Regions from separate parts of the Streptomyces sp. NPDC018031 genome, predicted to be linked through region 1. Evidence: riboswitches for the same ligand, from Rfam matches in the RefSeq annotation. Region 1 holds a riboswitch; each other region holds the start of a gene.
What was found. Region 1 has a riboswitch for cyclic di-AMP ahead of ACH4B3_RS01790 (transglycosylase family protein). Riboswitches for the same ligand answer to the same signal wherever they lie in the genome.

Region 1 (7,691 bases):
GCTCGTTGCGCCAGAGCCTGGCTTCCCCGCGCCTCCGCGTACGGGCGCCGTTCGTGTCGGGTTGGCCGACGTGGCCGTCATCAGGTCGACCAGCACCATGTTCGCCCAGCTGGATGACCAGTTCGGAGGAGAACACGCTCGTCACTCCGTCATCCAGTACCTGAGCAGAGATGTCGCGCCCCTGCTCACCGGCCAGTACACGGAAGCCGTAGGGCGCGCGCTGTTTGCCACAGTCGCGGAGGCGACGCTCCTGGCCGGGTGGATGTCGTACGACTCATGCCACCACGGCCTTGCCCAGCGCTACTTTCTCCAGGCCCTTCGCCTCGCCCAGGACGGCAACGACCGCCGATTGGCGGGGAGCATCCTCTCTGCCATGAGCCACCAGGCCACCTTCCTCGGTCACTTCACGGAGGCGGCCACCCTGGCCCGCGCCGCGCGGATGGGCATCTCGGGAGTCGCGACTCCGACGCTCATGGCTCAGTTCCACGCGATGGAGGCCCGCGCCCTGGCCCGTACCGGCGATACCCGGGCGTGCGAGCTCGCGCTCGCGGAGGCGAGCAAGGCCATGGAGAGCCGCAACAGCAGCGACGAGCCGGAGTGGATCACTTACTTCGACGAGGCCGAGCTTGCGGCCGAGGCCGCCCACTGCTTCCGCGATGTGAACAGCGCACGGCAAGCCGTCGCGCACGCCGAGAACGCGATGAGCGGGAACCACGTCCGAAGCGACTTCTTCGCCACCATGGTCCTGGCCGACGCCCACCTCCGCGCCGGTGAGCCCGTGGAAGCCTGCCGGGTGGCGCTGGACGCGCTTGATCTTGGCGAACAGCTCAGGTCCGCTCGGTGCGTGAGCTATCTCGCCGAATTCCGTCAGCACCTGGCGGAGGCCGGCGAATCAGCCGCTATCCGCGACTTCTACGAGCAGGCGTCCGATCAGCGGCTGTGGCGCGCGACTGACAGAGTCGTCGGGCAACGCTCCCGCTAGAAGGGTCGCCAGTCCCGGCGGCTGCCATCCGTCTTCAAGGCGTTCAGCCGTCGTGCGAACTCCTCCGCGGATTTGGTGCTCGTCGTCACCTGCTGGCCAAGCCAGACGACCATCATCAGTTCCCGGAGGTCGGCGAGGACCGGATAGCCCGGCCAATTCATCAGGTCGAACCCGTAGTGGTAGACGAAGGACTCGTACTCACTCCGCGTGTGCCAGCCATAGCGGTCGTAATAGATCGCGGTGAGGATGAGATCCCACTCTCGCGGAGCCAGCGCGAAGCCGTCGAGATCGATGAAGATCGCTTCGCCGGTTCGGTGCCGGATTACGTTCCCTATGTTCGCGTCACCGTGGATCATCCCGAACGGGAGTACGAAGTCGAGCCGGTCGTACTCCTTGTGCAGCTTGGTGGCGCGATCTTCGAGAAAGGCTCGGTCTTCCTCTGCGACGCCGTCCAGCCGGCGCAGTGAAGCACCCAGCCGGGCGAAGGGGTCGAAGTACGGCAGGCCCAGCGACTCCGGTTCCTCCAGCCAGTGCAGCCGCCGCAAGAGCTTGGCGAGCTCATTGAGGGTCGCGTACTCCTCGCGCTCCTGGGCGCTCTCCCAGAAGGTCACCACCCTGCCACCGGCCAGCACCGGCTGACGGACGTCGGGCAGCACCCGGGTCGCGGGAAAGCTCTCCGTCTCCAGCCACCGGGCGACGCGGACCGCCCGCTGCATCTCTTTCAGGCTGTCGGGGTCTCTGGCGATGCGGATGATCACTGGCGCGGATGCGAGGCGGTAGACAGCATTGGAGCCGAGCCTCAGCAGCTCAGCACCCGCGGGGTTGAGTCCAGCCGCGAGGCAGCTCTCTCCCAGGACCCCCCTCGCGCTCTCCTCTGTGAACTCCGTCGCCCCGTTCGGGGCCCCGCCATCGCCCGAGATCATGCCGTCGACGCTACCGCCCGCCCGGAGCGCCGCGACAGACGGCCACGTCATAATGGCGTGATGATCTTGCTGTGAGCGGGGCCAGCCAGGCACTCCGCCGCAGGTCAACCGGTTCGGGGCGTCTTGAGCTCTCCCGGCCTCCGGAGCCGTGTGCGCAGGTTCGAATCCTGCCGGGGGCACTTCGCGAGAAGTGCCGGAAGACCCCGCGATCAGCGAGTCAGCTGAAGCGGGGTCTTTTGCGTATTCGCGGCCGGATGCGGCTGCCGGCCGTCTCATGAGGGTGATCACGCACAGGCGGTGTGCGGGGGCGGGCGTGGCTCCGGGAGGGCCGCGGCAGTCGCGGCGGGCGGCCTCGGCGGCCTTGACCTCGACCGCGGTTGAGTTTCTAGGGTCGGCCGCATGATCTTCACTGAGAAGGAGCGCGAGTACCTCGCCGCCCAGCCGCTGGCCCGGCTCGCCACCATCGGACCCGACGGGGGTCCGCAGGTCCGCCCGGTGGGCTTCCGGCTCAACGACGACGGCACCATCGACATCGGTGGGCCCGACATGGCCCGCAGCCGGAAGTACCGCAACGCGCAGGCCCGTCCCGACGTCTCCGTGCTGGTCGACGATCTGGCTCCGGCCGATGACCCGGTCGCGGGCGGGTGGGGGCGCGGGGTCGAGATCAGGGGCCGGGCCGAGGTGCTGACCGTCGACGTGCCACCCGTGGCACCCGACTACTTCAGCCGGGACATCATTCGCGTCCACCCCCGGAAGGTCGTCGCCTGGAACCTGGAGGCGCGGGGGACCGACTCCCGCGAGGTCGGGTGAGGCAGGACCGGAAAGCGAATCGGCTCGGTTCCCGCGGGCTCCGGAAGCGGTCGCGGACCGAGTGACCCCCGGACCCTCCGAAAGGCCGTCCGCAGGTTCACCATTGCGCGTTTGCGGCATGGTTCCCGCGGCCCGACAGCGGCCGATGTCCGGGAATCGTGCGACGGTCCGACGCGAGGGTTCCGGCGGGGTTATTGCTGGGGCGGGGCTTCGGCCCGAAGGAGGGGGAGATTCTCGGTCATCGCCGTGTCCCAGGCCCCGTCCGCCGTCATTTTCCGCAGCGCTTGGCGGATTCCGTTCCTGAGGTCGCTGCGTTTGGGAACGCCGATGCCGTAGCGCTCGTAGGTGAGTTCCAGGCCGGCCAGCTCGTAAGTGCCGGGCTCCCGGGCGGCCCAGCCGGCGAGTACGGCGTCGTCGGCCGTGACGGCGTCCACTTCGCCGTTCGCCAGTCCGGCCAGGCACTGCGGAATGGTGTCGCGCTCCAGGAGCTGGGCCCGGGGGGCGAACTTGGTCTTCATGTTGAGTCCGGGGAGGGAGCCGGTGACCGAGCAGAGCTTCTTGTCGTTCAGGTCCGCGGGCTTGTCGACGGACGGGCCGTTCGCGCGGGTCAGCACGTCCTGGTGGGCGACCAGGTAGGGACCGACGAAGTCGACTTTGGTGGCCCGCGCGTCGGTGATGGCGTAGGTGGCGACGATGAAGTCGACCTCGCCGCGTTGCAGCAGACGTTCGCGGTCGGCGCTGGGGGCCTCCTTCCACTCGATGTCGCGGGGGTCGTGGCCCAGTTGCCTGGCGATGTACGTGGCCACGTCCACGTCGAAGCCGCTGTGCCGGCCGTCCGGGGTCTTGAGTCCGATCCCGGGCTGGTCGAACTTGACCCCGATGGTGATCTTCTTGCCACCGGGGGTGCCGCTGCCGCCGGAGGCGCCGGCCGGGTCGCCGCCGGGTGTGCCGGAGGTGCCCGGGCTGCGGGGTGTGCGGCCTTCCGCCTCTCCGCCGCCCGGGTCGCCCCAGGGCAGCAGGGTCCACAGCAGGACGCCGACGACGCCCAGCGCGCCGAGCGCCGACGCGTAGACCCGCCCGTGGCGCAGCCGGGCCGTCGGCGGCCGGGCCGGCGAGGGCGGCGGCGGGGCGGCGGAGGCGGGCGGCGGCGGGGCGGGCGCGGGCGGCGGCGAGGCGGGCGCGGGCCGCGGCGGGGCGGGCGCGGGCGGCGGCGGGGCGGCGGAGGCGGGCGCGGTGGCCGGCTGGGTGGGGGGTCGCGGGCCGGTGGGGCCGGGCGGGTCCGGGACGGGGGCGTCGGGGGACGCGTGGGCCGGCCGGGCCGCGGCCATCGCGGCGGCCTCGGCCTCGGCCAGCAGCCGGTCCAGGGTCGGCGCGTCCGGGCGCCGGTCCGGGTCGCGTACCAGGACCGATGTCAGCACTCCGGTCAGCGGTCCGGCGTGCCGTGGCGGCGGGACGTCCTCGCTGAGGACGGCGGCGAGCGTGGCCAGGGTGTTGCCGCGGCGCAGCGGGTTGTGCCCCTCCACGGCCACGTAGAGCGTCATGGCCAGCGACCACAGGTCGGCCGCGGGCCCGCCGTCCTGGCCGGCGACGCGTTCCGGTGCCATGTAGTCGGGGGTGCCGATGATCGAGCCGGTGGCGGTCAGGACGGTGGAGTCCAGGACGGCGGCGATGCCGAAGTCGGTGAGGACCGGGCGGCCGTCGGGGCGCAGCAGGATGTTGGCGGGCTTGATGTCGCGGTGCTGGATGTCCGCCGCGTGTGCCGCGCGGAGGCCGTCCAGCATCCCGCGGCCGGCCCGGGCCGCCTCGGCGGGCGCGAGCAGGCCGCGGTCGAGCCGGTCCTGGAGCGATCCACCGGTGACGAGTTCCATGACGAGCCAGGGGTAGGGATGCTCACCGCCGTCCACGATGTGGTGGATGGTGACGACGTTGGGGTGGTCCACGCGCGCGAGTGCCCTGGCCTCCCGGAGGACGCGGGCGCGCAGGGCGCGGGCGGCCTCGGGGTCGTACTCGGCGAGTCCCGGGTCGGGTGGGCGCACTTCCTTGAGTGCCACTTCGCGGTGGAGCGCCAGGTCACGCGCTTTCCACACGGTTCCCATGCCGCCGCCGCCGAGCCGCGCCAGCAGCTCGAAACGGTCGTCGATCACCCGCGCCACACGGCCCCCTTCACCCGGACGAGGGCCCCGGGCAGGGTCGTCTGCGAGGATCCGCGGGCCCTCGGGCCGAAGCCCGGGCCAACTCTGCCACAGCTGCCCGGTCGCGGGCAGGCGAGCGGTGAACCCGGCAGTCGGAGGCGCCGCGGCCGGGAGCGGCGGGAACGGATGGGCGTTTTGTCCATCGATCGGGCGGCGCGGCGCCCAACTCATTGACACAAAACGGACTTTTAATGACTCATGCCCTTATAGCTGGCCCGGGTGAGGGAGGTCACGGACGGGGGCGTCAACCCGTGACCGCTCCGTCGCGTCCCGCGCACTTTGCGTCAGGTCGATTACCGGGCGCTTTTCCAGGACGCCATTGTGCAAGATCTCCATTTCGGTACGGAAGAGATCCGGAGCGCAGCGTGACGTAAAGCGGAAGTAATTCGGAGAATGGATCTTTGACGCAGGTCACGTGGCTTGTGGCGGCGAATTCGTTCTGATTACGGTGGCGCCCGCTCCCTTCGGCAATCACTGCTCGGGAGCCTGTAACCGGAGCGCCTAATCCTGCCGCCGGTTGCGGATCCCACGACGCATCACGGCAGGAGCGGGGGAACCAGGTAAGTGCCGGACCGGGCATTCGCACGGCCGGCTTGGGGTGAAGACGCGTTGCGGTGGGATGACCGCTGCTCAGGACGCGGCCGGGCAACTCCAGCCCGAACCCGACAGCTCACCTCGCAGGCGTAGGAGAGGAACACCCCTATGTCTCGCGGACGTCACCGTCGCTATAACCCCGGCCGTATCGCCAAGGTCTCGCTCGCGCTCGCCGCGGGCGGTGCCGGTGTGGCCCTTCCCTTCGTCGGCGCCACTTCGGCGAGCGCCGCCTCCGTCGAGACCTGGGACAAGGTCGCGGCGTGCGAGAGCACCAGCAACTGGAGCATCAACACCGGTAACGGCTTCTACGGTGGCCTGCAGTTCACGCAGTCCACCTGGGCGGCGTTCGGCGGCCTGGACTACGCGCCGCGTGCCGACCTCGCCACCAAGGACCAGCAGATCGCCATCGCCGAGAAGGTGCTGGCCGAGCAGGGCCCCGGCGCCTGGCCGGTGTGCTCGGTGAAGGCCGGCCTCACCAAGGGCGGGCCGGCCCCGGCCATCTCCCCCGACGGTGAGAAGAAGGAGGCGGCTCCCGCCCCGGCGAAGCCCGCCCCCAAGCCGGTGGCCGCCGCGCCGAAGGCCGCCCCGAAGCAGGACGCCCCCGCCACCAAGCCGGCCGAGGGCTCCGAGTACACCGTGGTCCGCGGTGACAGCCTGTTCAAGATCGCCGAGTCGCACGACGTGGACGGTGGCTGGAAGGCCGTGTACGACGCGAACCGCGAGGTCATCGGCGGCAACCCGAACCTGATCTTCCCGGGCCAGGAGCTGGCGCTGACCGCCGAGGCCCCGAAGCAGCAGGCCCCGAAGCCCGCGGCCCCCAAGCAGGAGGCCCCGAAGCCGGCCGCGAAGCCCGCCGCCGCCCCGGCCGAGGCGCCGTCCGCCTCCGGCTTCACCGCGCCGGTCGCCAACCTGGTCCTGGGTACCCCGTACCACCAGGCCGGCAGCGCCTGGTCCAGCGGCTACCACACCGGTGCGGACTTCCCGGTCCCGACCGGCACCACCGTCAAGGCCATCGGCCCGGGTGAGGTCGTCTCGGCCGGCTGGGGCGGCTCGTACGGCAACCAGGTCGTCATCCGCCACGCAGACGGCAAGTACAGCCAGTACGCCCACCTGTCGTCGCTGTCCGTCTCCGCCGGTCAGACCGTCTCCGGTGGTCAGCAGATCGGCCTGTCCGGCTCCACCGGCAACAGCAGCGGCCCGCACCTGCACTTCGAGGTCCGCACCGGTGCCGGCTACGGCTCCGACATCGACCCGATCGCCTACCTGCGCGCCCACGGCGTCAGCATCTGAGGTGCCGACGTCCTGACGGCCGACGTGCCGTAGTCCGGAGTGCCCGGTCCGCCACCGTGCGGGCCGGGCACTTCGGCGTTCCGCCGACGGGTGGTCAGGCGGGTGGCGGAGCGGGGGAATCGCCGGTGACGGCGATGTCGGCGACGGTGTCGTAGAAGGACAGGTGGTCCTTGAGCTCGGCGACGGCGGGGATCGGGTCCGGGTAGGCCCACACGACGTCGCGGTGCGTCCCGCCCGGGCCGGTGTAGGACCAGTACGAGGCGGTGCCCTTGAAGGGGCAGACGGTGTGGTGGGCGGTGGGCTCGAAGAGGCTCAGGTCCACGTCCTGGACGGGCAGGTAGTAGCGGACCGGCAGGCCGGTCTCGTGCACCAGCAGCGGCCGGGTGGACTCGGCGACCACCTGGCCGGCGATCTCGACCCGTACGCGCTGCGAGCCGCGCACGACCTCGACGCGGTGGGCGGTGGTGTGCTGGTCGCTCATGACGGGTTCCCCCTCGGATGGCGTCCGCTCGGTGTCGTTGGGGGAACACCGGGGGGCGGGTTGGGATTCCCGGCCGGTGCGCCCCGCGCGCAGACCCCGGTCCGGTCGCCCGCACGGAGGCCGGCCCGGTCGCCTCCGTGCGGGCCCCGGCCACCTCGGGGGCCCGACCGATCGTCTCCGCGCGGGCCGCGTGCCACGTGCCGGGGCGTTTGAAGGGCCCGGGCTGGGGTGCGTCGGGCTCGCCGGCTGCCCGGCGGAAGGTGCGGCCGGCTCGCCGACCGCCGCGGGCGGAGGGTGCGGTCGACTGCCGGGAGGCGAGGCCCGGTGGGCTGCCGGGCGGCGTGCGCCGGCAGCTGCCGGACCGCGGGGTTGCGCCGGGTGCCGGACCGCGCGGTTCCGCCCGCCGCCCGAAGACTGGT
Region 2 (7,691 bases), on a different contig from region 1:
GACACCGAGCCGAGCAGGTAGCCGACCAGCGCACCGTGCCCGCGTGACCCCAGTACCAGCATCTCGGCCCGCGCGGCCTCGGCGACCAGCGCCGGGACCGGGTCCTCGGCCAGGAGCTCGCTGTCGACCGACAGCCCGGGGACGAGCGCGGTCAGCCGCGCCTCCTCGTCCGCCAGCAGCTTCCGTGCCTGCCGCTGCTGTGTGCCGGCGTCCGGCGCGACGGGCGCGTCCAGCGGTTGCCACAGGTGGGCGTGGACCAGACGCAGTGCCATGCCGGTGCGGTCGGCCTCCCGCGCCGCCCAGTCGGCGGCGCCGGCGGACTCCTCGGTCCCGTCCAGCCCGACGGTGATGGTGCCAGTCATGTGAAGCGGCCTCCAGTGGTGACGGTCCGGCACGTTCGATGCCTCCACCATGGGCGCTCGCCGCGGTGCTCGCATGCCGGTGGTGCCGTCATGCCCCCGGGGGGCCGTCACCGGGGTCCGGGACGGGGAGCCCGCGACGTGGTCCGGGGCCGTCGGCGCACCGCGGGCCCCGGACCGGACCGGCCGGCTGCGTGGCCGGGTCCGGCGCCTGGTCGTGGCGGCCGGCCGCGCCGCCCCCGACGACCCACGCCGCGGCGGCGGTGACCAGGGCGAGCGCGACCAGCGACACACTTACCCACAACGGTGCGCGGTATCCGAGGCCGGCCGCGATCGCCAGCCCGCCCAGCCACGGCCCGGCGGCGGCACCCACGTTGAACGCGGCCGTGGCGAACCCACCGGCCAGGGTCGGCGCGGCGGCGGCCGCGTAGAGCGCCTGTGAGATGAGCGTGGACCCGACGGCGAACGACAGCGTCCCCTGGGCCAGGACGAACACCACCGTCGCCCCCGTGCTGCCCGCGGTCAGCGCGAACCCGGCCCAGCCGGCCAGCAGGACCGGCGCGCCGACCACCAGGAGCCGCACCGGCCGGGTGTCGGCCATCCGGCCGCCCACGGTGACCCCCAGGAACGAGCCGATGCCGAAGAGCGCCAGCACGGCGGGCACCCACCCGGACCCCAGCCCGGTCACCTCGGTGACCAGCGGCGCGAGATAGCTGAACGCGCAGAACGTGGCACCGTTGACCAGCGCGCCCAGCAGCAGGACGAGCAGCAGCCGCCGGTCGCGCAGCGACCGCAGCTCGCCCCGGACGCTGCCGGCGGCGGGGCCGGGGACGCCACCGGGCACCGACCGCACGATCGCCGCCAGGGCCGGCACCGACAGCAGCGCGACCGCCCAGAACGCCGAGCGCCATCCCCACACCTGTCCGAGCAGGGCCCCCGCGGGCACACCCACCACACAGGCGAGGGTGACGCCCCCGAGGAGGACGGAGGTGGCCCGTCCCTTGAGGTTCGGCTCCACCAGGCCGGTCGCGGTGGTCACGGCCACCGCCAGGAAGCCGGCGTTGGCCAGCGCCCCCACCACCCGGGCGGCGACCAGCGTCCGGAAGTCGGTGGTGACCGCCCCGAGGACGTGGACGAGGAGGAAGACGGTCAGAAAGGTCAGCAGCGCGCGGCGCGGCGACCAGCGCCGGCCGAGCACCGCCATCACCGGCGCGCCGACCACCATCCCGACGGCGAAAGCCGAGGTCAGCAGGGAGGCGGTGGGGATGGACACGCGCATGTCGGCGGCGATGTCCGGGGTCAGCCCGGACAGCATGAACTCGGACGTCCCCTGGGCGAAGACCGCCAGTCCGAGCAGATACAGAACGAAGGGCACAGCAGTACTCCACAACCGCATCATGGATCGACAGGGCCGCGTCACGGCTGTGGCGGGCCCGGCCGGCGTCGCGGAGGACACGGCACACGGAAGCCGCCGGACCATCACGCGGAGGAAGACCCGCCGGCGTCACGGAGGGGACGCGCGGTCCGGGTCGAAGACAGCCCGTACGACGGCGGTCCGGTGGCAGCGGAGCACGCACCGCGAGGCCCGCGGCCGCAGGGGCGGCGGCGGGGCGCGGAGGTGCCGGCACGATCAGCCACCGGGACGACCGGTGGCTAGCGTCTGGATGCCTCGGGGCTGGACATGGGGCGAAGACTAGTCAGCCGGGTCCGGGCCGTCCACCGCATTCCGCCGCCCCGGCCGGGCCGGCGGCGTGTCGGCGGTGCGCCGGGGGGTAGGGGAGTCCGCACCGGCGGTGCACCGGCCCCGTCGGGACCCACTGTGCAAGGAGGAGTTCATGTCCGGACTGTTCGCCAGGATCAGACGGTTCAGCCGCACCCCGCAGGGGCAGCGGGCGATGGACACGGCGCGGCGGGCCGCCGCCGACCCGCGGCGGCGGTCCCAGGCCCGCCGGCTCCTCAGCAGGCTGCGCGGACGGCACTGAGCGGTACCGGGCGAGCGGTGGGCCGGAGAAGCCCGGGACGCCGGCGGGTGCCGGCGATTCAGGGCTTCACCGGCATCCCACGGACCCACCGCCACCGCATTCCGTTCCCGCCTCCGACGCAACGGAGAACACGCGGGTTTCCGGCGCCCGGTGATTGATCACTTGACGCGTCCGTACCAGACCTTTCCGGTCCAGATCTTTTCCTTGCGCACCGATGTCCCGGGCTTGGGAGAATGCCAGATCTGGTTTTTCCCGGCGTAGATCCCGACGTGGTACACACGACCGCCGGAGTGAAAGAACACGAGGTCACCCGGCTTGCGTGAGCCGACGGACACATGGCGTGTCCTGTTGTATTGGGCGGCCGCCGTCCGGGGCAGCGTCTTCCCCGCCTTCTTGTACGAGTAGAGCGTCAGACCGGAGCAGTCGAACCGGTTCGGGCCCGCCGCTCCGTAGCGGTACGGGGAGCCCTTCTTCGCGGCGGCCACCTTGAGGGCCTTGGCCGCCGGCGTGGCGGCTTCCGCTTCCGCCGCCAGGCCCGGGACCAGCAACGACGCGGTCACGGTGGCGGCGGTGAGGGCCGACACGGCCCCGGCCCGGGAAATGCACGGAGGTATGGACGGAATCGCAGACATGGCTATGCCCTTCGTCATACGCCTGCGAAAGATGACCTGTCGGGTTCGGGCAGGCGAAGTTGCCCGGCCACTTCCGTGGCTTCACCCCAAGGACCATCGCGTTCATGGCCCGTCGTGCTCGGGTCTCCCGCTCCTGCCGGCTCACTGTCGTGTGCGGTCATCCGGGGCGTCGGCAGGACTCGGCGTGCGCCCGGACGGCCCCGCCTCGGTGACGGGGTATTCGTTCCGGAGAGAGATCTTGCGACATCAATCGCCGTTCCGCAGAGCCAAAATGGGGTTCTGTGAACTTATTCACTCCCTCTCCCGTGGGAAATCCGTCCGCCCTTCTTCAGCCGGCCGACCGTCAATTGACCGCAATAGCAGGGCACTTGACGGACGCGATCAAGGATGTCCGCGGACGATCGAGGAGGGGTCGACGGCCGCTGGACCCCGGCCACATCGCACTGCTCCGACACGGGACTTCACCCGGACGCCGCGTGACGCCGGGCTCGCGGCCGGGTTGAACAGTGCGCCCGCCCGCACGCGTCGGCGCGGGGTCGGCCCGAGGCGGCGCGGACGAGGAACAAGACGTGGACTTGACAACGGTGCGCGAGGTCATCGACGGCCGGAGCGGCGCCCCCTGGCAACCGGGTGACGCCTGGCTGGCCGGCGGCACCCACCTGTTCGCCGAACCGCGGCCCGAGCTGCGCAGACTCCGGGACCTGGGAGCCATGGGCTGGGCGCCGCTGACCGTCACCGAGCACGGCCTGGAGATCGCCGCCACCTGCACCGTCGCCGAGCTGCTGGCTTTCGCCGAGGCCCGCGGCGGCCCCTGGCCGCGGGCCCGCGACCTGATGGCGTTCTGCTGCCGCGCCTTCTCCTCCTCTTTCAAGGTGTGGAACACCGCCACCGTCGGCGGCAACCTGTGCCTGGCGCTGCCGGCCGCTCCGATGGTCTCGCTCACCGCCGCGCTGGACGGCGTGTGCCTGCTGTACGCGCCCGACGGCGGCCGCAGACGGCTGCCGGTGCTCCGGTTCGTGACCGGCCCCGGGCGCACCGCCCTGCGCCCCGGTGAGCTGCTGCGCTCGATCACCCTGCCCACCGGACCGCTGGACGCCCGCACCGCATGCCGCCGGGCGGCCCTGCGGCCCCACGGCCGGTCCGCCGCCCTGGTGACCGGCGTCCACGACCCGCGTTCGCACCGTCTCACCCTCACCATCAGCGCGGCCACCCCCAGGCCGGTGCGCATCACGTTCTCCCGGCCGCCCGCCGAGGGCCGGCTGCGGGACGCGGTCCGGCGGGCCGTCCCGCCGGCGGCGGTGGTCGACGACATCCACGGCTCAGCCCGGTGGCGCCGTCACATGGCGCTCCACCTGGCCGAAGAGGTCCGCCGCGAGCTGCTCGCGGGCGGCGGCAACGGGTAACGGAGGAGAGACATGCCGTTCCGGGTCCGCGTCAACGGGCAGGAGGTCCGCCGGCCCCCCGCCCCCGGCCAGTGCCTGCGCACCTTCCTGCGCGACCACGGCTGGTTCGGGGTGAAGAAGGGCTGCGACACCGGGGACTGCGGTGCCTGCACCGTGCACGTCGACGGCGTCGCGGTGCACAGCTGCCTCCACCCGGCGGTCCGCGTCGCCGGACGCTCGGTCACCACCGTCGAGGGCCTCGCCGACGGGGACGCGCTCCACCCCCTCCAGCAGCGGTTCCTCGACGCCCAGGGCTTCCAGTGCGGCTTCTGCACCCCCGGCATGATCATGACCGCGGCGGTGCTGACGCCCGAACAGCTAGCGGACCTGCCGCAGACCCTCAAGGGCAACCTGTGCCGGTGCACCGGCTACCGGGCGGTCGAGGAGGCGCTGCGCGGTGCCGGCCACCCCCCGGAGCCGGCCACGGCCGACCGCCCCGGCGGCAGCGGCCGGCCGGCACCGACGCCCGCCGGGCGGGAGGTGGTCACCGGCACCGCCCGGTTCACCGTGGACACCAGCCCGCCCGGCCTGCTCCACCTCAAACTCGTGCGGTCACCGCACCGGCACGCGCGCATCCGCGCCATCGACACCACCGCGGCCCGCGCGGTACGCGGGGTGCGCGCGGTCCTCACCCACCTCGACGCGCCCGCCACCCGCTTCTCCACCGGGCGCCATGAGCACGACGACGACGATCCCGCCGACACCCGCGTACTGGACGACGTGGTCCGCCACCCCGGGCAGCGGGTGGCCGCGGTGGTCGCCGACAGCGAGGCGGCCGCCGAGGAGGGGTGCCGCGCGGTCCGGGTCACCTACCAGGTGCTGCCCGCCGTGTCCGACCCCGAACAGGCCCTGCTGCCGGACGCGGTACGGGTCCATCCGGCCGGCAACACCGTCGACGAGGTGCACACCGCGAGTGGTGACCTCGAACGCGGACTCGCCGAGGCCGACACCGTCTACGAGGAGACCTTCCGCACCCCGCGCGTCCAGCACGCCGCTCTGGAGACCCACGCCGCCACCGCCTGGTTCGACGGGGACGGCCGGCTGACCGTGCGCTCCGGAACCCAGACCCCGCACCTCACCCGCCGGGCGCTGTGCGGCCTCTTCGAACTGCCGCCGGACCGGGTGCGGGTGGTCAGCGGCCGCATCGGCGGCGCCTTCGGCGGGAAGCAGGAGATGCTCGTCGAGGACGTCGTGGTGCTCGCCGCGCTGCGCACCGGCCGTCCGGTACGGCTGGAGTACACCCGCACCGAGCAGCTCACCGCTTCCACCACGCGCCACCCCTTCACCGTCCGGGTCACGGCCGGGGCTCGCCGCGACGGCACGCTCACCGCCCTGCGGCTGCGCGTCGTCTCCGACACCGGGGCGTACGGCAACCACGGGTCGACCGTGCTGCGCGCCGCCTGCCAGGGGCCCCTGGGGCTCTACCGCTGTCCTGCCGTCCGGGTCGACGGCTACGCGGTGTACACCCACACGGTGCCCGCCGGGGCGTTCCGCGGCTACGGCTTCGGCCAGGTCGTCTTCGCGGTGGAGTCGGCGCTGGATGAACTCGCCCACCGGCTCGGCATCGACCCGCTGGTGATGCGGGAACGCAACTACGTCCGGCCCGGCGAGCCGCTCACCGCCCCCGGCCGGACCGGCCGGCCGCCGGTCGCCGACTCCGGCCTGGCGCAGTGCCTGGCCGCGGTCCGGGAGCACCGCGCGTCCCGGCGGGCCGCCGGGACCGCCCCGCCCGGGCCGCACCGGCTGGTCGGCGAGGGCATGGCCGCCTCGGTGTGCCCGTGCGCGCCGCCGGACGGGCACATCGCCCAGGCGCGGGCCTGCCTCGCCGCCGACGGCCACTACGAGCTGAGCCTCGGAGCCCCGGAGTTCGGCAGCGGTGCCACCGGCGCCCAGCAGCAGATCGCCGCCGCCACCCTGGCCACGCACCCCGGCCGCATCCGGGTCCGGCAGGCCGACACCGACCTGCTGGACCACGACACCGGTGGCTTCGCCTCCACCGGGACGGCACTGGTCGGGCAGGCGGTGCGGCGCGCCTGCCGCGACCTGCGCGACACGCTGCTCGACCTCGCGGCGACCCGGCTGGGGACCGACCGCGACCTGTGCCGCCTCGACGGCGACGCGGTGCACGGTCCCGGCGGACCGGTCCCGCTCCGTACGCTCCATCAGGCCGCCTGGGCGGCCGGCCGGGAGCCGGCCGGGTACGGGCGCGCCCAGCCGGTCTCCGGCACCGCCGCGTTCACCGTGCACTGGGTCCGGGTCGCCGTCGACCCGCGGACCGGCCACGTCACCGTCCTCGACAGCTTCCAGGCCGCGGACGCCGGTGTCGTGCTGCACCCGGACCGGTGCCGGGCGCAGATCGAAGGGGCGGTGGCGCAGGGCATCGGGATCGCCTTCCTGGAAGAGCTGCGCACCGACGAGCACGGCCGGGTCATCACCTCCGACCTGCGCGCCTATCCGGTCCCCACGACGGCCGAGGTGCCCAGGACCGCGATCCACCTGGCACGCACCCACGATCCGGGCGGGGCGCTGGGCGCCAAACCGATGAGCGAGACGCCGCTCAACCCGGTCCCCCCGGCCCTGGCCAACGCGGTACGGGACGCCACCGGCATCCGGTTCACCACCCTGCCGATGCGGCCGGACGTGGTGTGGCAGGCCCTGCGCGGGTCCACCGGCTGAGCAGCCGGCCCGGCCGCCGGCCGCGCGCCGTACGGTTCGGGTGCCAGGCCGGACGGCCCGGGGCCGGGCTCACCGGGCTCACCGCAGGCGGGTCACGCGCCCTGGTCGCCGAAGCCGGTCCGCCACGAGGCCCGGGCCGGGCTCCAGCCCCGGGACCGGGCCAGGGTGTTGGACGCGCCCCGCTCCCAGCCCTGCCGCCCCGGGACGCGATCCGGCACCGGCGCGCCGAGCGAGTCCGCCAGCACCGGCAGCCACTCGTGGGCGGGCGCCGGCTCGTCGTCCACGATGTTGACCGGCCCGCCCGGCCAGTCGAGCGCGGCGACGGCGGCCCGCGCCGCGTCCGCCACGTGGACGAAGGAACCGACCGCGTCGTCGGCCACGACGGACCCCAGGAAGCGGGCCGCCGGATCGCCCGCCAGAGCGGCGGCCACCGCGCCACCGGGCGCGTACCAGGTGCCGGGGCCGTACAGGATGCCGTAGCGCAGCACCACCGCGGTCTCCAGTCCGGCCACCGTCTCCTCCAGCGCCCGCACCCCGGCCACCGTCCGGGCGCGGGGCTGCGCGGCGGTGTCGTCCAGCGGCACCGACTCGTCGGCCGGG
Region 3 (7,691 bases), on a different contig from region 1:
CCGGGGCCGATGCCGAGACCGGCGCCGAGGCCGCCGACGAGGAAGAAGGGGAGTCGGCCCAGTGAGCGACACCGCCACCACCATGACGTTCCACCCGCAGCCGCAGGCCGGTTCCGCCAAGCCGTGGGCCTTCCCCGCCCCGGAGCGCGCCACCCTGCCCAACGGTCTGACCGTGCTGCGCTGCCACCGCCCCGGTCAGCAGGTGGTCGCCGTCGAGATCAACCTGGACGCGCCGCTGGACGCCGAGCCCGCCGGCCTCGACGGGGTGGCCACGATCATGGCCCGTGCCCTGTCCGAGGGGACCGACAAGCTCACGGCCGAGGAGTTCGCCGCCGAGCTGGAGCGCTGCGGCGCCACCCTCGACGCGCACGCCGACCACCCGGCCGTCCGGGTCTCCCTGGAGGTCCCGGCGTCCCGGCTGCCCAAGGCCCTCGGGCTGCTCGCCGACGCGCTGCGCGCCCCCGCCTTCCCCGAGGGCGAGGTGGAGCGGCTGGTGGCCAACCGGCTCGACGAGATCCCGCACGAGCTGGCCAACCCCGCCCGCCGGGCGTCGATGGCGCTCTCCAGGGAGCTGTTCCCGGCCGACGCCCGGCACTCCCGGCCGCGCCAGGGCACCGAGGAGACCGTGCGGCGGATCGACGCCGCCGCGGTGCGCGCCTTCTACCAGGCCCATGTGCGCCCCGCCGGCGCGGTCGCGGTGGTCGTCGGCGATCTGACCGGCGTCGACCTGGACCAGGCGCTCGCCGACACGCTGGGCGCCTGGACCGGCGGTCCGGCGGAGCAGCGGCCCAGCCCGGTGATCACCGCCGACGACACCGGCCGCGTGGTGATCGTGGACCGCCCCGGCGCGGTGCAGACCCAGGTGCTCATCGGCCGGATCGGCGCCGACCGGCACGACCGGGTCTGGCCGGCGCAGGTGCTCGGCACCTACTGCCTCGGCGGCACCCTCACCTCCCGCCTGGACCGCGTGCTGCGGGAGGAGAAGGGCTACACCTACGGGGTGCGCGCCTTCGGCCAGGTGCTGCGGTCCACCCCGGAGGGCACCGGCGCGGCGATGCTGGCCATCTCCGGCTCGGTGGCCACCGAGGTGACCGGCCCGGCACTGGAGGACACCTGGAAGGTGCTGCGCACCCTCGCCGAGGAGGGGCTGACCGACGAGGAGCGCGATGTCGCGGTGCAGAACCTGGTCGGCGTCGCCCCGCTGAAGTACGAGACCGCGGCCGCCGTCGCGGGCACTCTGGCGGACCAGGTGGAGCAGCACCTGCCGGACGACTTCCAGGCCCACCTGTACGCGCGGCTCGCGGAGACCGGCACGGTCGAGGCGACCGCGGCCGCGGTCAACGCGTTCCCGGTCGACCGGCTGGTCACCGTGCTGGTCGGTGACGCCTCGGTCATCGAGGAGCCGGTCCGCGCCCTCGGCATCGGCGAGGTGAAGGTCGTCAGCGGCTGACGGCCGATCAGCGGCGGTCTCCCCCGGGAGCCCCGGCACCGTGACTCCGGTGCCGGGGCCCCCGGCTGTGTGCGCCCCCTCCGGTGCCGGGTCACCGGCTGGGGGCCCGCCCGTCCCGGGGCGCCGTTCCGCATCCGCCGCCCGGCCGCCCGTCATGTCGATCGGCCCGCCACGCCGTTGGCCCATCGGGCGGAAGATCCGCCTCCGGTGTCCGGTTTGTTGGTGAGACAGCGCTTCTGCCCTGTGGCGAGGGCAACAAAAATCGTGATCCGTTTGGTGTTCAAAAGATCGTCCGTCTAGCTTCGATCCGGCTGTTCGTCAGTTTGCGTCGCACCCGCGGCCCGGACAGTCATCGCCGAGTCCCCGGGGCACGCGTCCCAGGGAGCCGGGGACCCACCATCCCCAGGGGTGAATCGGGTGCCTCTCACGAGGGACCCGTAGGAGACCTTCCTGCTCCGAACCCGTCAGCTAACCCGGTAGGCGAGAAGGAAGGAAAGGAGTACGCCGGACCATGGCGTTCACCCGTCCCACCGGGAAACACCGCCGTCCCCGCGGCGCCGTCCGCACCGGTGCCAACGTCGCCGGCATGGCCACGCTCGCCGCCTCCGGCGTCGTCGCGACCCTGGCCTCTCCGGCGCTCGCCGCGTCCGACGACTCCTCGCGCTTCGAGGACACCGGCCTGAACCAGGCGATCGTCATCGGTGACGACATCGCCGAGCAGATCGACGCCCAGGCCGTCAGCCAGGAGGTGGCCGCCGAGGAGGCCGCCGCCAAGGCGGAGGCCCGCAAGGCCGCGGCCGTCAAGGCCGCCGAGATGAAGCGCAAGGCCGAGGCGGCGGAGAAGAAGGCCAAGGCCGAGCGGGAGGCCCGGGAGCGGGCCGCACGGGAGGCCGAGCGCAAGCGCCTCAACACCTTCGTGCTGCCGGTCGAGGGCTCCTACGTCTCCACCCAGTACCACGCCACCAGCGGGCTGTGGTCCTCCGGCAGCCACACCGGCATCGACTTCCACGCCTCCACCGGCACCTCGGTGCGGTCCGTGGGTTCGGGCACCGTCGTGGAGTCCGGCTACGGTGGCGCCTACGGCAACAACGTCGTCATCAAGATGAACGACGGCACCTACACCCAGTACGGCCACCTGTCGGCCCTCTCCGTCACGGTCGGCCAGACGGTCACCCCGGGGCAGCAGATCGGCCTGGCCGGCAGCACCGGCAACTCCACCGGCCCGCACCTGCACTTCGAGGCACGCACCAGCCCGGAGTACGGCTCGGACATCGACCCGCTGGCCTACCTCCGCTCGCACGGCGTGAACGTCTGATCCTTCCGCCGGTACGCCCCCGGGCGTACCGCCGCACCGCGTGGGCCCCGGCCGTCCGGCCGGGGCCCACGCGCGTTCCGCGGCCGCCCCGCGCCGCCCGGTCCGGTGTCCCGCCCGCCGGTATCCCGCCAGGTCCGCCTGGCCAGAAGATATCCATGAAATCCCGGTTGCCGACCGAAATTCCCGCCGTCTGGAATAGAGTCGTCGAACACACACGTCGATCGATCGCGTTTCGCGGCGATTAATGCGGAGGTTTCGACCATGCGGGACCGGAAATGAGCGGCGATACCACCGCGGTCCACAGCGGTCGCCGGATTTCGGCACACGCGGTGTGCTCCGCGATTCGCGACGACATCGTCTCCGGTGTGTACGAGCCGGGCGGCAGGCTGACCGAGGAGGTGCTGGCGCGCCGCTACGGGGTCTCCCGGGTGCCGGTGCGCGAGGCGCTGCGGACCCTGGAGTCGGAGGGGTTCGTCACCACCCGCCGGCACGCCGGGGCCTGCGTCGCGCGGCCCTCCGAGCGCGAGGTCGCCGATCTGCTCGACATCCGGGTGCTGCTGGAGCCGCTGGGCGCCGCCCGGGCCGCGCAGCGGCGTACCGAGGCCCATCTCAAGGTGCTGCGCGGCCTGGTCAGGCTCGGCAAGGAGCGTGCCGAGCGCGGGCAGTCGGGGGAGCTGCGCGCCCTGGGGGACTGGTTCCACGAGACGCTGGCGCAGGCTTCCGGCAGCCCCGGGCTGGCCGGGCTGCTGGTCCAGCTGCGCCGCAAGACCGACTGGCTGTACGCGGTGGACCCGTCCCGGCCGGTGCCGGGCCCGCCGTCCCGCGGGGCCGGGCGCGGCGAGCCGGGCACCGCCGGGGCGGCACGGTCCTGGGGGGAGCGCGGCGCGCTGCTGGACGCGGTGGCCCGGCAGGACGCGGAGCGGGCCCGCTCGCTGGCCGCCGCGCACGCCGAGCGGGAAATGGCGGAATACCGGCTGCGCCGGCCTTTCCGGTGAGCGGGCCGAAACACGCCGTAAACACGGTCTGCGATCGGAAGTAACAACCGCCCGATATACCGGGGGCGGATACACCGAAGGTAATTCCCGGCGGAATGTCCTGCCCGGTTGCCGCCGGGAATGACCAGCAGAAAGGCCGCGGTGCCCTGTGGGGTACCGCGGCCTCGCCGTGTCGCCGACCGGGTCCGTACCGCCGGAGGTACGGGTGCCACGGGACCGCGGCATGCCCGCGGCGCGCCGGGACGCTCGGCTCAGACCGTCTCCGGAAGCTCCTCGAGCCCCTCGGCGACGAGCTTGGCCAGACGGTCGAGGGCCGCCTCGGCGTTGTCGTCCTCGGAGGCCAGGACGATCTCCTCGCCGCCCTGGGCGCCCAGGCCCAGGACGGCGAGCATGGACGCGGCGTTGACCGGCGTGCCGTCGGCCTTCGCGATCGTCAGCGGGACGCCCGACGCGGTCGCCGCTCGGACGAAGATCGACGCGGGACGGGCGTGCAGGCCCTCGGCCCAGCCGACGGTGACGCGGCGCTCAACCATGGTGTAGCCCTTCAGGTCGTTACTAGTTGTCTAGACCAGTCTCTCATGTGGTCGGTGGTGGTCCGAGACGGACTTTCCGCACAGCCTGCCGGGCCGCGGCGGCGGCCGCGAGGCGGCCCACCCTCCGGGCCCGCCCGCGCCGCGACCGGATCCGGACCGGCCCGACCGCCGCGCCGGACCGGCCCTGACGCGACCGGATCCGGACCGGTGTCGCCGTCCGCCCCGGCGCTTACCCTGGCCCCATGGAGACCGCGTCAGATCCGGACCGCCACAGCTACCCGGCCCACTGGGAGGCCGACGTGGTGCTCCGCGACGGAGGCACCGCGCAGATCCGTCCCATCACCCCGGACGACGCGCAGCGCCTGGTCAGCTTCTACGAGCACGTCTCGGACGAGTCGAAGTACTACCGCTTCTTCGCGCCCTACCCGCGGCTGTCGGACCGGGACGTGCACCGCTTCACCCACCATGACTACGTCGACCGGGTCGGCCTGGCCGCCACCATCGGCGACGAGTTCATCGCCACCGTCCGCTACGACCGCATCGACGAGCGGGGGCTGCCGGTCTCCTCGCGCCGGAACCCCGACGGGGGCGGCGGCCGCGGCCCGGACCGGCCGCCGCCGGACGAGGCCGAGGTCGCCTTCCTGGTGCAGGACGCCCACCAGGGCCGGGGCGTCGCCTCCGCCCTGCTGGAGCACATCGCCGCGGTCGCCCGGGAACGCGGCATCCGCCGCTTCGCCGCCGAGGTGCTGCCCGCCAACACCAAGATGATCAAGGTGTTCACCGACGCGGGCTACACCCAGCAGCGCAGCTTCGAGGACGGCGTGGTCCGCCTGGAGTTCGACCTCGAACCCACCGACCGCTCGCTCGCCGTGATGCGCGGCCGGGAGCAGCGGGCCGAGGCCCGGTCCGTGCAGCGCCTGCTGGCGCCCGGCTCGGTGGCCGTCATCGGCACCGGCCGCCGCCCCGGCGGGGTGGGCCGCACGGTGCTGGGCAACGTGCTCGACGGCGGCTTCACCGGCCGGGTGTACGCGGTCAACCACGCCTTCGAGGACGGGCTGGCCGAGCTGGCGCCGGAAGGCGTCCCGGCCCACCGCTCCATCCGCGAGATCGCCGAACCGGTCGATCTGGCGATCGTCGCGGTGCCCGCCGAACAGGTCCCGTCCGTCGTCGCCGACTGCGGTGAACACGGCGTCCAGGGACTGGTCGTCGTCTCCTCCGGCTACGCCGAGTCAGGCGGCCGGGGCCGCGACCGGCAGCGCGAGCTGATCCGCCAGGCCCGCACCTACGGCATGCGGGTGATCGGCCCCAACGCCTTCGGCGTGATCAACACCGCGGACGGCGTCCGGCTCAACGCCTCCCTCTCCCCGGAGCTGCCGCTGCCCGGCCGGGTCGGCATGTTCACCCAGTCCGGGGCCATCGGGATCGCCCTGCTGTCCGGGCTCCACCGGCGCGGTGCCGGGCTCGTGGGACTGTCCACCTTCGTCTCCGCCGGGAACCGCGCCGACGTCTCCGGCAACGACCTGCTGCAGTACTGGCACGACGACCCGCACACCGGCATCGCCCTGATGTACCTGGAGTCCATCGGGAACCCGCGCAAGTTCACCCGCCTCGCCCGCCGCACCGCCGCGGCCAAACCGGTGGTGGTGGTCAAGGGCTCCCGGCACAGCGGCAGCGCGCCGCCCGGCCACGCCGTGGCCACCACCCAGATCCCCGACGCCACCGTCACCGACCTGCTCCGCCAGGCCGGGGTGATCCGCGTGGACACCGTCACCGAGCTCGCCGACACCGGGCTGCTGCTGGCCGCGCAACCGCTGCCGGCCGGCCCGCGGGTGGCCATCCTCGGCAACTCCGAGTCCCTCGGCCTGCTCACCTACGACGCGTGCCGCACCGAGGGGCTGAGCCCGCTGCCGCCCCAGGACCTGACCACCGCCGCCGGCCCGGCCGACTACCACCGCGCGCTGCGCGCGGCACTGGCCGACGACGGCTGCGACGCCGTCGTCGTCAACGCCATGCCCTGGGTCGGCGAGCCGTCCGCCGCCGAGCTGGCCGGCGCGGTGCGCAGGGCGGCCGCCGAGGCGGGGGCGGACAAGCCGGTCGCGGTCGTCCACCTGGAGATCCCGGGGCTGCCGGAGGCGCTCGCCGCCGACGGCGGGACACCGGACGCCCCCGGCGCGGCCGGCACCCCCGACGGATCCGGACCGGCCGTGGCGGCCGCCCCCGGCGCGGCCGGCACCGGCGGCGACGCCGGGGGCACCACCGCGGCCGGCGGCCCGGCGGCGACCGGGGACCGGCCCGCCGTGCCCCGCATCCCCGCCTACCCGGCCGCCGAACGCGCCGTCCGGGCGCTCGCCGAGGCCGTCCGGTACGCCCGGTGGCGGGCGCAGTCCGCCGAGCCGGGCCGGGTCCCGCACTACGACGACATCGACGAGACCGGTGCCGCGGCCGACATCGACGTGCTGCTCGCCGAGGAGGCCGGCGCGGCCGCCGCCGGCGCCCCGGCTCCCGCCGCGGCCACCCCCGGCGCCCCGGGGCCCGGCCGGCCGCACCCGCCCACCGCGGTCCCCGCCCCCGAGCCGGTGCCGGCCGGGGTGGAGCTCTCGGCCCCCGACGCCCAGCGGCTGCTGGCCCGGTACGGCATCGACGTGCTGCCCGCGCTGCCCGCGCCGCACCCCGACGCCGCCGTGCACGCCGCCGGCCGGCTGGGCTTCCCGGTGGCCCTCAAGCCCACCGCGCCCCATCTGCGGCACCGCACCGATCTCGGCGGGGTCCGGCTGGACCTCGGGGGAGAGGCCGAACTGCGGCGGGCCTACGCGGAGCTGACCGAACATCTCGGCAGCCCGGCGGAGCTGGGCCTGGTGGTCCAGCGGATGGCGCCGCGCGGGGTGGACACCGTGGTGCGGGCCGCCATCGAGCCGGCGGCGGGCCCGGTGCTCTCGTTCGGTCTCGCCGGAGCCCCCTCGGAGCTGCTCGGCGACACCGCGCACCGGCTGGTCCCGGCCACCGACCGGGACGCCGCCGAACTCATCCGCTCCGTCCGGACCGCCCCGCTGCTGTTCGGCTGGCGCGGCTCGCAGCCGGTGGACACCGACGCCCTGGAGGAGCTGCTGCTGCGGGTGTCCCGCATGGTGGACGACCACCCCGAGGTGGTCGCCGTCGACCTGGAGCCGGTGGTCGTTGCCTCGTCCGGGCTGTCCGTGCTCGGTGCATCCGTCCGCCTGGCTCCGCCGCCGGTCCGCACCGACCTGGGCCCCCGGCACCTGCCGAGCTACTGACCGTCCGGGCCGCCGGGCGAGGGCCCGGGGCCGCCCCACGCCCCTTAGGATGGAGCACATGGCGAAGACCGGTACGACGACCCAGGGCCTGCGCGCGGCCATCGAGCGCAGCGGCTACTACCCGGC

Region 2: another riboswitch for cyclic di-AMP. It lies ahead of ACH4B3_RS22960 (C40 family peptidase); the one in region 1 lies ahead of ACH4B3_RS01790 (transglycosylase family protein).
Region 3: another riboswitch for cyclic di-AMP. It lies ahead of ACH4B3_RS06795 (M23 family metallopeptidase); the one in region 1 lies ahead of ACH4B3_RS01790 (transglycosylase family protein).

What each region holds. Positions count from the first base shown of each region.
Region 1 is NZ_JBIRFT010000001.1:424,274-431,964, forward strand. It holds gene ACH4B3_RS01770 (hypothetical protein) at 1-982, shown strand, start outside; gene ACH4B3_RS01775 (phosphotransferase family protein) at 979-1,905, opposite strand; gene ACH4B3_RS01780 (PPOX class F420-dependent oxidoreductase) at 2,305-2,715, shown strand; gene ACH4B3_RS01785 (bifunctional serine/threonine-protein kinase/glutamate ABC transporter substrate-binding protein) at 2,907-4,868, opposite strand; cyclic di-AMP (ydaO/yuaA leader) riboswitch at 5,396-5,604, shown strand; gene ACH4B3_RS01790 (transglycosylase family protein) at 5,610-6,791, shown strand; gene ACH4B3_RS01795 (DUF427 domain-containing protein) at 6,886-7,272, opposite strand.
Region 2 is NZ_JBIRFT010000011.1:34,852-42,542, forward strand. It holds gene ACH4B3_RS22945 (universal stress protein) at 1-362, opposite strand, end outside; partial or broken gene ACH4B3_RS22950 (Cmx/CmrA family chloramphenicol efflux MFS transporter) at 625-1,734, opposite strand; gene ACH4B3_RS22955 (hypothetical protein) at 2,195-2,341, shown strand; gene ACH4B3_RS22960 (C40 family peptidase) at 2,500-2,973, opposite strand; cyclic di-AMP (ydaO/yuaA leader) riboswitch at 2,977-3,168, opposite strand; gene ACH4B3_RS22965 (FAD binding domain-containing protein) at 3,543-4,376, shown strand; gene ACH4B3_RS22970 (molybdopterin-dependent oxidoreductase) at 4,389-7,091, shown strand; gene ACH4B3_RS22975 (NAD-dependent epimerase/dehydratase family protein) at 7,184-7,691, opposite strand, start outside.
Region 3 is NZ_JBIRFT010000002.1:103,939-111,629, forward strand. It holds gene ACH4B3_RS06785 (M16 family metallopeptidase) at 1-65, shown strand, start outside; gene ACH4B3_RS06790 (M16 family metallopeptidase) at 83-1,450, shown strand; cyclic di-AMP (ydaO/yuaA leader) riboswitch at 1,794-1,948, shown strand; gene ACH4B3_RS06795 (M23 family metallopeptidase) at 1,962-2,765, shown strand; gene ACH4B3_RS06800 (GntR family transcriptional regulator) at 3,041-3,760, shown strand; gene ACH4B3_RS06805 (HPr family phosphocarrier protein) at 4,012-4,293, opposite strand; gene ACH4B3_RS06810 (GNAT family N-acetyltransferase) at 4,536-7,565, shown strand; gene ACH4B3_RS06815 (DUF5998 family protein) at 7,624-7,691, shown strand, end outside.